DNA from 2 places in the Dyella sp. AD56 genome. Region 2 is predicted to be linked to the other one. Evidence: predicted binding sites of a transcription regulator. Region 2 holds the regulator's gene; the other holds the start of a gene.
What was found. The regulator HrcA, encoded in region 2, represses chaperone genes, less so after heat shock. The targets are predictions, from matches to a motif close to TTNGCACTCNNNNNNNNNGAGTGCNAA.
Positions count from the first base shown of each region.

Region 1: a site for HrcA is predicted at 2,592-2,618, ahead of groES (co-chaperone GroES). Genes of this name have one in related genera too.

Region 1 covers NZ_NRDP01000001.1:352,273-357,363, reverse strand. Annotated here, with positions in the region: gene DyAD56_RS01575 (YceI family protein) at 1-248, opposite strand, end outside; gene groL (chaperonin GroEL) at 484-2,127, opposite strand; gene groES (co-chaperone GroES) at 2,226-2,519, opposite strand; gene DyAD56_RS01560 (class II aldolase/adducin family protein) at 2,796-3,443, shown strand; gene cutA (divalent-cation tolerance protein CutA) at 3,443-3,760, shown strand; gene DyAD56_RS01550 (HAD family hydrolase) at 4,093-4,791, shown strand; gene DyAD56_RS01545 (DUF5690 family protein) at 4,800-5,091, shown strand, end outside.
Region 2 covers NZ_NRDP01000024.1:68,974-74,064, forward strand. Annotated here, with positions in the region: gene dnaJ (molecular chaperone DnaJ) at 1-104, opposite strand, end outside; gene dnaK (molecular chaperone DnaK) at 235-2,163, opposite strand; gene grpE (nucleotide exchange factor GrpE) at 2,323-2,856, opposite strand; gene hrcA (heat-inducible transcriptional repressor HrcA) at 2,943-3,995, opposite strand; gene recN (DNA repair protein RecN) at 4,188-5,091, shown strand, end outside.

The DNA of each region.
Region 1 (5,091 bases), on a different contig from region 2:
TCGCCCATGTCCAGCGTGCTGGTCGGCAGAGTGACGTTCACCTGCGACTTTGACCAATCCGCTTCGTCGAACGTGAACGTGCCTGGCGCCATCCTCAGCGTGCCGAACAATTGAATGAAGCCCTGATGCTCGATGGTGAACGATACCCGCGAGATCTTGGTGGCCACCGTATACGTCACTGGCATCGCATGGGCGGCACCTGCCATCAGCAACCACGCCGCCAGGGCGATAAATCGCAAACGTTTCATACGCACTCCTTTGAAGGGGAAATCGATTCGCTGCCGACCGGCCACGCCGTCGCCAACGAGTCACCTTGTAGGCGTCGCCCCGCTCCAAAGTCCTGATTCCGGCGCTGAATAGCCCTGAATTGTTCTGATACAGAGCTGCGGGCATGGCCTGCTGTCTGCCGGGTTTTCCGCGCCCAAAAGAAAACCCCGCACAAGGCGGGGTTTTCTGGTGTTGCGATGCCTGGAAGGCGTGGACTTAGAAGTCCATACCACCCATGCCGCCCATGCCGCCCGGCGCACCGTGCGAATGGCCTTCGTCCTTCTTCGGCACTTCGGTCACGGCCGCTTCGGTCGTGATGATCGAGCCAGCCACCGAGGCAGCGAACTGCAGGGCCGAACGGGTCACCTTGGTCGGGTCCAGGATGCCGAAGGCAATCATGTCGCCGAACTCACCGGTGGCAGCGTTGTAGCCGAAGTTGCCGTTGCCTTCCTTCACCTTGTTCAGGACGACGGACGGCTCGTCACCGGCGTTGGCGACGATGGCGCGCAGCGGGGCTTCCAGGGCGCGACGGGTGATGGCGATGCCCAGATCCTGGTCAGCGTTGGCACCCTTCAGGCCTTCGACGGCCTTGAGCGAACGGATCAGAGCGACACCGCCGCCCGGGACCACGCCTTCTTCCACCGCAGCGCGCGTGGCGTGCAGGGCGTCTTCGACGCGGGCCTTCTTTTCCTTCATCTCGACTTCGGTGGCAGCGCCAACCTTGATGACGGCGACGCCGCCAGCCAGCTTGGCCACACGCTCCTGCAGCTTCTCGCGGTCGTAGTCCGAAGAGGTCTCTTCGATCTGCGCCTTGATCTGGCTGATGCGCGACTGGATGCGCTCAGCTTCGCCAGCACCGTCGATGATGGTGGTGTTTTCCTTGGTGATCACCACGCGCTTGGCGCGGCCCAGATCGGTGATGGTGGCCTTATCAAGGGCCAGACCCACTTCCTCGGAGATCACCACACCGTTGGTGAGGATGGCGATGTCTTCCAGGATGGCCTTGCGGCGATCACCGAAGCCCGGCGCCTTCACGGCGGCAACCTTGACGATGCCACGGATGGTGTTGACCACGAGGGTGGCCAGCGCTTCGCCTTCCACTTCCTCGGCGACGATCAGCAGCGGCTTGCCGGCCTTGGCAACGGCTTCGAGCACCGGCAGCAGTTCGCGGACGTTGGAGATCTTCTTGTCGTGGATGAGGATGAACGGGTCGTCCAGTTCAACCTGCTGCGACTGCTGGTTGTTGATGAAGTACGGCGACAGGTAGCCGCGATCGAACTGCATGCCTTCGACGACGTCGAGTTCGTTCTCGAGGCCCGAGCCTTCTTCGACCGTGATCACGCCTTCCTTGCCGACCTTCTTCATCGCGGTGGCGATGATTTCGCCGATGGCGGAGTCGGAGTTGGCGGAGATGGTGCCGACCTGGGCGATAGCCTTGTCGTCAGCGGTCGGGTTGGAGAGCTTCTTCAGCTCAGCCACGGCAGCGGTGACGGCCTGGTCGATACCGCGCTTGAGGTCCATCGGGTTCATGCCGGCGGCAACGGCCTTGAGGCCTTCCTGGATGAACGCCTGGGCGAGCACGGTGGCGGTGGTGGTGCCGTCGCCAGCAACGTCGGAGGTCTTGGAAGCAGCTTCCTTGACGATCTGCGCGCCGATGTTCTCGTACTTGTCGGCCAGTTCGATTTCCTTGGCGACCGAGACGCCGTCCTTGGTGACGGTCGGAACGCCGAAGCTCTTCTCGATCACCACGTTGCGGCCCTTCGGACCCAGGGTGACCTTCACGGCGTTGGCCAGGGTGTTCACACCCTTGAGCATACGAGCGCGAACGTCTTCGCCGAAGCGAACTTCTTTAGCTGCCATAAAATTTTTGCCTCAAAAATTTTGATTAAAAATGGGAAAGCTCGCGACGGGGTTTCTACAGAGCGCGTCTGTCGCGCTTAAACCCCAGCGGACTCAAATTAGGCTTCGATGACAGCCACGATGTCGTCTTCCTTCAGGAAGACCAGCTCTTCGCCGTCAATCTTGATTTCCTGGCCGGCGTACTTGCCGAACAGCACGGTGTCGCCTTCGTTGACGGACATCGGGCGGACCTTGCCGTCTTCCAGGATGCGGCCGGTACCGGCAGCGATAACCTTGCCGCGGGTCGGCTTTTCGGTGGCGCTGTCGGGGATGACGATGCCGCCAGCGGAGACACGCTCTTCTTCGAGGCGCTTGACGATGACGCGATCGTGCAGCGGACGCAGTTTGCTCATGGGTGGGCTCCAGCTTCGGTTGAATGGTTGAACAGGATTCGGGACCCCGGAGCGGCGCCTATGTCGGCGCTGTTAGCACTCCCCGGAGGTGAGTGCCAATAATAACGACGCAAAAGCCCCCTGCAAGAGGCGTCCGTCCGATGGCTGAAACTTGGAATGGGGGAGCGGCCAGAGGCTTTCAAGAGCCGGGAGCGCCGAAATTCGCCTTTCTGCCACTATCGACACCCGGACCGGGACCGACCACCATGCCCGCCTGCACCCCATCGGGACCCACCCGTGAGCGATGAGCTGACGCTACGCCAGGACCTTGTCCTCCAAGGCGCCAAACTGGCCGCCTCCGGCCTCAGCCAGGGCACCTCTGGCAACCTAAGTGCCCGCTGCGGCGAAGGTTTTCTGATCACGCCCAGCGGCACACCGTATGAGGACATCACCCCCGAGGGCATCGTTCTCGTCGACCGCAACGGCCATTGGCCGGCAAGCCAGCGCCCTTCCAGCGAGTGGCGCTTCCACCGGGACATCTACCTCGCCCGCCCCGACGCCGGGGCGGTCGTCCATGTGCATCCGCCCTACGCCACGGCGCTGGCCATGTGCCGAAAGCCGATTCCGCCGGCCCACTACATGATCGCCGTGGGCGGCGGCGACTCCATCCGCTGCGCGGACTACTACACCTACGGCACCCAGGCGCTGTCCGATGCGGTGCTGGCCGCACTGGAAGGCCGGCTGGCCTGCCTGATGGCCAACCACGGCATGATCGCGCTGGGCAGCACGCTAGCGCAGGCCATGTGGCGGGCCGTGGAGGTGGAGAATCTGGCCCGGCAGTACGCGCTGTCCCTGCAGATCGGCACGCCGGTGCTGCTGACGGACCAGGAAGTGGCCGATGTGCTCGCTAAATTCGCCAACTACGGGATGATGTCGAGGTCCTAATGTCCGATACCGTCCTGCTCTGCTACTGCACCTGCCCCGACGTCGCCAGCGCGCAGAAGCTGGCCGAAGCCCTGGTGGGCGAACACCTGGCTGCCTGTGTGAACCGTATCCCCGCGGTGGCGTCCACTTATCGCTGGAAAGGCGAGGTGGTCACGGACAGCGAGGAGCTATTGCTTATCAAGACCACCGCCGCGCGCTTCCCCGCGCTGAAGGAACGGCTGGTCGCATTGCATCCCTACGAACTGCCCGAGCTGATCGCCGTTCCCGTGGCCGAGGGTCACCGCCCCTACCTGGATTGGGTGCGCGACCCGGGCTGATCCGCGGCCTGTTCACAATCTCAACGCGGTCTCGCCATGACCTCACCGTCATCCCCGCGAAGGCGGGGATCCAGCGGCTTTTGTCTCTGTGGCGCTTAAAGGCACTGGATCCCCGCCTTCGCGGGGATGACGGTGAGGGATGAATGTCGTTCCACTGCAAAGTCAAACGGAGGCCGCGAACAGGCTCCAACCAGCACCATCGGCAGCGCCCAAAGCGCGCGAGACATCTCATCCGCCGCGATTGACTAGACAGTCCACCGCGACTGTCCGTATCCGCGTCACGGGCGCGCCATCGCCACTGGTCAGCATGCCTCCCCATCACGGGAGGCGATATGACGTTCGAACTGGCAGTTTTCGATATGGCGGGCACCACGGTGCACGATCCGGATCTGGTCGTGCAGGCGCTGGGCGACGCGCTGGCACAGGCCGGCTGCAATGCGGCCGTGCCCGAACTGCGCGCCTTGATGGGCTACACCAAGCCCGCCGCTATCCGCAGCATGCTCGCCGCGCATGATCTGCCGGCAGACGATGCGCAGGTCGCTCTTGTACACGACGACTTCGTGCAACGCATGCTCACCTGCTACCGCACGCATGAAGCGGTGCGCCCTATGGCAGGCGCCGAGGACACGTTCGCCTGGTTGCATGAGCGTGGCATCAAGGTGGCGCTCAACACCGCGTTCTCGCAGGACATCGCCGAATGCCTGATCGAGCGCTTCGACTGGCGCGAACGCGGCCTGATCGATGCGGCGATCTCGGCAGATCGCGTGCCCCAGGGCCGCCCCGCGCCCGACATGATCCGTGCATTGATGGCCGAGTGCGGCGTCACCGATGCCGCGCGCGTGTTCAAGGTCGGCGATACCGAGGTGGACATTCGCGAAGGCCGCGCCGCAGCCTGCGGCCTGGTGGTGGCGGTGACCACCGGTGCGTACACCCGCGCCGAGTTGCTCACGTATCGTCCTGATGCAGTGCTCGATGGCCTGCAGGAGCTGCACGCGCTACTTGATCGTTCCGCCCCATCCCGCGTGGCCTGACGCCGGCCATGAATCCACTCTCCTCTTCCTCCGGGCCCACTTCCCGCTGGTCATCCAAGCTGTTGCCGCTTGTCGCCGGCATCGCCGCGTTCTGCGTGTATTCGTGCATGTACGCCTTCCGCAAGCCGTTCAGCGCGGCCAGCTATGAAGGCATGAGCTGGCTGGGCATCGACTACAAGATCTGGCTGGTGATCGCCCAGGTGCTGGGCTATGCACTGAGCAAGCTTTGGGGCATCCGCATGGTGCCGGAGCTGCAGCCTTCGCGGCGTGCGAGCGCCATCCTGTGGCTGATCGGGCTGT
Region 2 (5,091 bases):
TCCGGGTGGTACTTCATCGCCAGTCGACGGAACGACTTCTTCAGTTCGACCTCGGTGACGGTGCGTTCCACCCCAAGGATTTCGTAGTAATCGCGCTTGCTCATCGTTGCATCCGGCATGGATCGCTCACTTCCACATGAATCGAGCGATCCATGTCTCCTCAACAAACAGCCCGCGACCAGACTTGAGTCCGGACGCGGGCTGCGTCAGATCGGCAGTGCCGACCAGCCAATATTACTTCTTGTCGTCCTTGACTTCAGTGAACTCGGCATCGACCACATCGTCCTGAGCCGAAGAACCCTGATGGCCGCCACCCGCCTGCGCGGCTGCATCCGGCTGCGCGCCGCCGCCCTGGGCCGCTGCATATAGCGCCTGGGCCACCTGCTCGAGCTTCTCGATCTTCGACTCGATAGCACCCTTGTCGTCGCCGTCCTTGACCTTCTCCAGATCCGACAACGCGCCTTCGATGGTGCTCAGCTGGTCAGCCGGAACCTTGCCGCCGTGCTCCTTGAGCGCGCTGCGGGTGGCGTGCACCAACTGGTCGGCCTTGTTGCGGGTGCTGACAAGCTCGTGGAACTTCTTGTCTTCTTCCTTGTTGGCCTCGGCGTCGGCCACCATCCGGTTGATCTCTTCCTCGGACAGGCCCGAGCCGGCCTTGATCTCGATCTTCTGTTCCTTGCCGCTCTTCTTGTCCTTGGCCGACACGTGCAGGATACCGTTGGCGTCGATGTCGAAGGTCACTTCGATCTGCGGCATGCCGCGCGGCGCCGGGTCGATGCCCTGCAAGTCAAACTTGCCCAGCGACTTGTTGGCGCTGGCGCGCTCACGCTCACCCTGCAGCACGTGCACGGTCACCGCGCTCTGGTTGTCGTCGGCGGTGGAGAACACCTGCGAGGCCTTGGTCGGCACGGTGGTGTTCTTCTCGATGAGCTTGGTCATCACGCCGCCCATCGTCTCGATACCGAGCGACAGCGGGGTGACGTCCAGCAGCAGCACGTCCTTCACGGTACCGCCCAGCACGCCGCCTTGGATCGCGGCGCCGACAGCGACGGCCTCGTCCGGGTTGACGTCCTTGCGCGGCTCCTTGCCGAAGAAGTCCTTCACCGACTCCTGCACCTTGGGCATGCGGGTCTGGCCGCCGACGAGGATCACGTCCTGGATGTCGGACACGCGCAGACCAGCGTCATTCAACGCGGTGCGGCACGGCTCGATGGTGCGCTTGATCAGGTCTTCCACCAGCGCTTCGAGCTTGGCGCGGGTGAGCTTGATATTGAGATGCTTGGGACCGGAGGCATCAGCCGTGATGTACGGCAGGTTCACTTCGGTCTGATGGCTGGTCGACAGCTCGATCTTCGCGCGCTCGGCGGCGTCCTTCAGACGCTGCAGGGCGAGCGGATCCTTGCGCAGATCCATGCCCTGGTCTTTCTTGAATTCTTCGACGAGATAGTCGATGACGCGCATGTCGAAGTCTTCGCCACCCAGGAAGGTGTCGCCATTGGTAGCGAGCACTTCGAACTGTTTCTCGCCGTCGACTTCAGCGATCTCGATGATGGACACGTCGAACGTGCCGCCGCCGAGGTCGTACACGGCGATCTTGCGGTCACCGCCCTTCTTGTCCAGGCCGTAGGCCAGGGCAGCCGCGGTCGGCTCGTTGATGATGCGCTTGACGTCCAGACCGGCGATGCGGCCCGCGTCCTTGGTGGCCTGGCGCTGGCTGTCGTTGAAGTAGGCCGGCACCGTGATGACCGCCTCGGTCACCGCTTCACCGAGGTAATCCTCGGCGGTCTTCTTCATCTTCATGAGGACCTTGGCCGAGATCTCCTGCGGAGCCATCTTCTTGCCGTCGGCCGTTTCGACCCACGCGTCACCGTTCTCGTGAGCAACGATGCCGTAGGGAACGATATGCAGGTCTTTCTGCACTTCTGCGTCGGTGAACTTGCGACCGATGAGGCGCTTCACCGCGTAGAACGTGTTCTTCGGATTGGTCACGCTCTGGCGCTTAGCCGGCGCGCCCACCATGACTTCGTTGTCCTTGGTGAAGGCAACGATGGACGGCGTGGTGCGATCGCCTTCCGAGTTTTCAATGACCTTGGCGGTGGTGCCGTCCATCACGGCAACGCACGAGTTGGTCGTGCCCAGGTCGATACCGATGATTTTACCCATGTTGTCTACTCCCGAATTCTTTAAGCGACCCCTCGGCCGCGACTGGTTTCCAGATGGGGCTCGGCACGTTTCATCTCAATGCCGACAAGACCCCGTATGCCTTTCCGCCTAAGCCCGTAGGGGACGCCGTTCAGGCGTCCTCGACCACGGGCCGGGGCGTCACTCCTTGGCGACCGCCACCAACGCGGGGCGCAGAAGCCGGTCGTTCAGCACGTAGCCCTTCTGGAGCACGTTGACGACCGTGTTGGGGGCCGCACCCGGGGCCTCCACCATGCTCACGGCGTGATGCTTTTCAGGATCCAGCGGCTGACCCACCGGATCGACCTGCACCAGGCCATTGTTCTCGGCGATCTTCAGCAACGACTTCAGCGTCAGTGCGATGCCCTCGCGGACGCTGGCCACGTCGCCGCCCTCCACTTCCAGGCCGCGCTCGAGGCCGTCGTAAATCGGCAGCAGCTCGTTCAGCAGCTTTTCGTTGGCAAAACGGCGAGCTTGCTCGACGTCACGATGCAGGCGACGGCGCTGGTTCTCGATCTCCGCCTTCTCGCGCAGCACGGTGTCGCGCAATTCGACGTTGGTCACTTCCAGTTCGGCGATACGCGCCTTCAGCGCTTCCAGCTCGACGCCAGTCGCGTCACCCTGCCCGCCTGGGCCCTGCGTCCCGGTGGACGCCGTTGGATCGTTGCTTTGCATGAATCACTCCAAGCCTTATCCGTGGCCGGTGCCGTGACGCACCAACCGTCAATCACTTGCGGGTAAAACCCCGCCTCCCGAGCGCGTTATAAGGTCGTCGCGACGCGATTCAAGGCGTCACTGAGCAAACCGGCCGTCGCCTGCACCACGGGAATCACCCGTTCGTAGGCCATGCGGGTAGGGCCAATCACTCCGATCGCGCCCAGCACGCGCCCCTGGGTGCCGTAGCTGGCCGTGACCACGCTACAACCGTCCAGCGCCGCAAACCCTGATTCTTCACCGATGAACAGGCGCACGCCAGGGGCCTTGGCGCACACTTCCATGAGCTGCAGCAGCTCGCTTTTCTTCTGGAACGCCTCGAACAGCTCGCGCAGGCGCTCCAGGTTGGCCAGTTCCGAGTATCCCATCAGATTGGTCTGGCCGCTGACCAGTACGTCATCGCTATCGCCTTGCGGGGCGAACGAGGCCGCCGCCAGCTCCACCGCGCTGGACATCAACCGATTGAGTTCGCCACTGGCCTCACGCAGTTCGCGCAGCAGATGGGCACGAATGTCGTCCAAACGCAGGCCGGCAAACTGGGCATTGAGATAGTTGGCCGCCTGCTCCAGCTCGCTGCCGTCCAGTGGTTTGGCCAACTGGACGATGCGGTTCTGCACCTGATTGTCCGAGAACACCAGGATCACCAGCACGCGGGCATCGGGCAATGCCACGAAATCGATATGGCGCAGCGGAAAATCGGCCTGCCGCGGCACCGTGACCACGCCAGCGAACTGCGTCATCGCCGACAACAGGGTCGATACGTTGCCGAGCAGGTCGCGAGTGGTGGTGAGGCCCGGCGGCAGCTCGCGGCGTAGACGCGCCATCTCGTCCTGCGGCAGGGGCTGCAGCTCGATCAGGCTGTCGACGAACAAGCGCAGGCCGCGAGGCGTCGGTACACGGCCGGCAGACGTGTGCGGCGACGCCACCAACCCGGCCTCTTCCAGGTCCGACATGATGTTACGGATGGTGGCCGGGCTCACATCCAAGCCGGACGACCGCGATAGCGTGCGCGACCCCACCGGCTCGCCGTCGGCAAGGTATTGGGCAATCAATGTGCGCAACAGGCGTCGTGCGCGGGCATCGAGTTGGGCGGCAGGCATGCTGTAGCAATCCGTGAGACAGACAAGAAATAAGGTCTAGCGGCAAAGTTTGCAAGAAATGGGGACAGGGTTGGGCGGCAGGCGTATCGGAACGGGCCAGACGACGGCATGTCGTCTCCCGGGCCTGCACCCCACTAGCCGCCCCCCATCCCCTCCCCCTTACAATCCCCCGACTTCACCACCTCGCCGCCCATGCTCACCTCGCTCTACGTTCGTCATTTCGCCGTCGTCGAAGAAGCCGAGATCGCCTTCGGCCCAGGCCTCACTGTCGTCAGCGGCGAGACCGGCGCGGGTAAATCCCTGCTGGTGGACGCCCTCATGCTGCTGGCGGGCGCTCGCGCGGACAGCGGCATGGTGCGCGCCGGCAGCGACCGCGCCGAGCTCATCGCCGAGTTCGACCTCACCCACCTCCCCGAAGCCCGCGAATGGCTTCGCCGCGAGGAGCTGGACGAGGAAGACGCCTGTCAGCTACGCCGCGTCATCCGTGCCGAGGGCAGCTCGCGCGCCTGGATCAACGGCCGACCGGCCAACGCCAGCCAGTTGGGCGAACTGGCCACGCTGCTGGTGGAAATCCACGGCCAGCACGAACACCAGGCCCTGCTTTCCCGCACACACCAAATGGGACTGCTCGATGCCTACGCCGGCAACGAGGCACAGGTTGCCCAGGTACGTGAACTGGCCCTGCAATGGCGCGAGCTGGGCAACCGCATCCGCAAACTGAGCGGCGGCGACGATCGCGAGCAACGCATCGAGCTGCTGAGCCACGAACTGGGCGAACTCGATAAGTGGGCCCTGCCCGCCAGCGAACTCACCGAACTGGAAGCCAGCCACAAGCGACTGGCCAACGCCGGCAGGCTGGCTGAAGGTGCTGGCGGCGTAGTGGAACTGCTCGACGGCGAAAGCGAGTTCGCACTGCGCCGCGCGTTGGGACGCGCCCAACTGGAAATGAGCAAGCTCGCCGCGCTGGACGACCGCCTTGCTCCCATGCTGGAGCTGTTGGACAACGCGTCCATCCAGCTGAGCGAAGCCGCCGACGGACTTGGCCGCTACGCACTCGACGTAGATCTGGACCCGGAGCGCTACAACGAGGTCGATA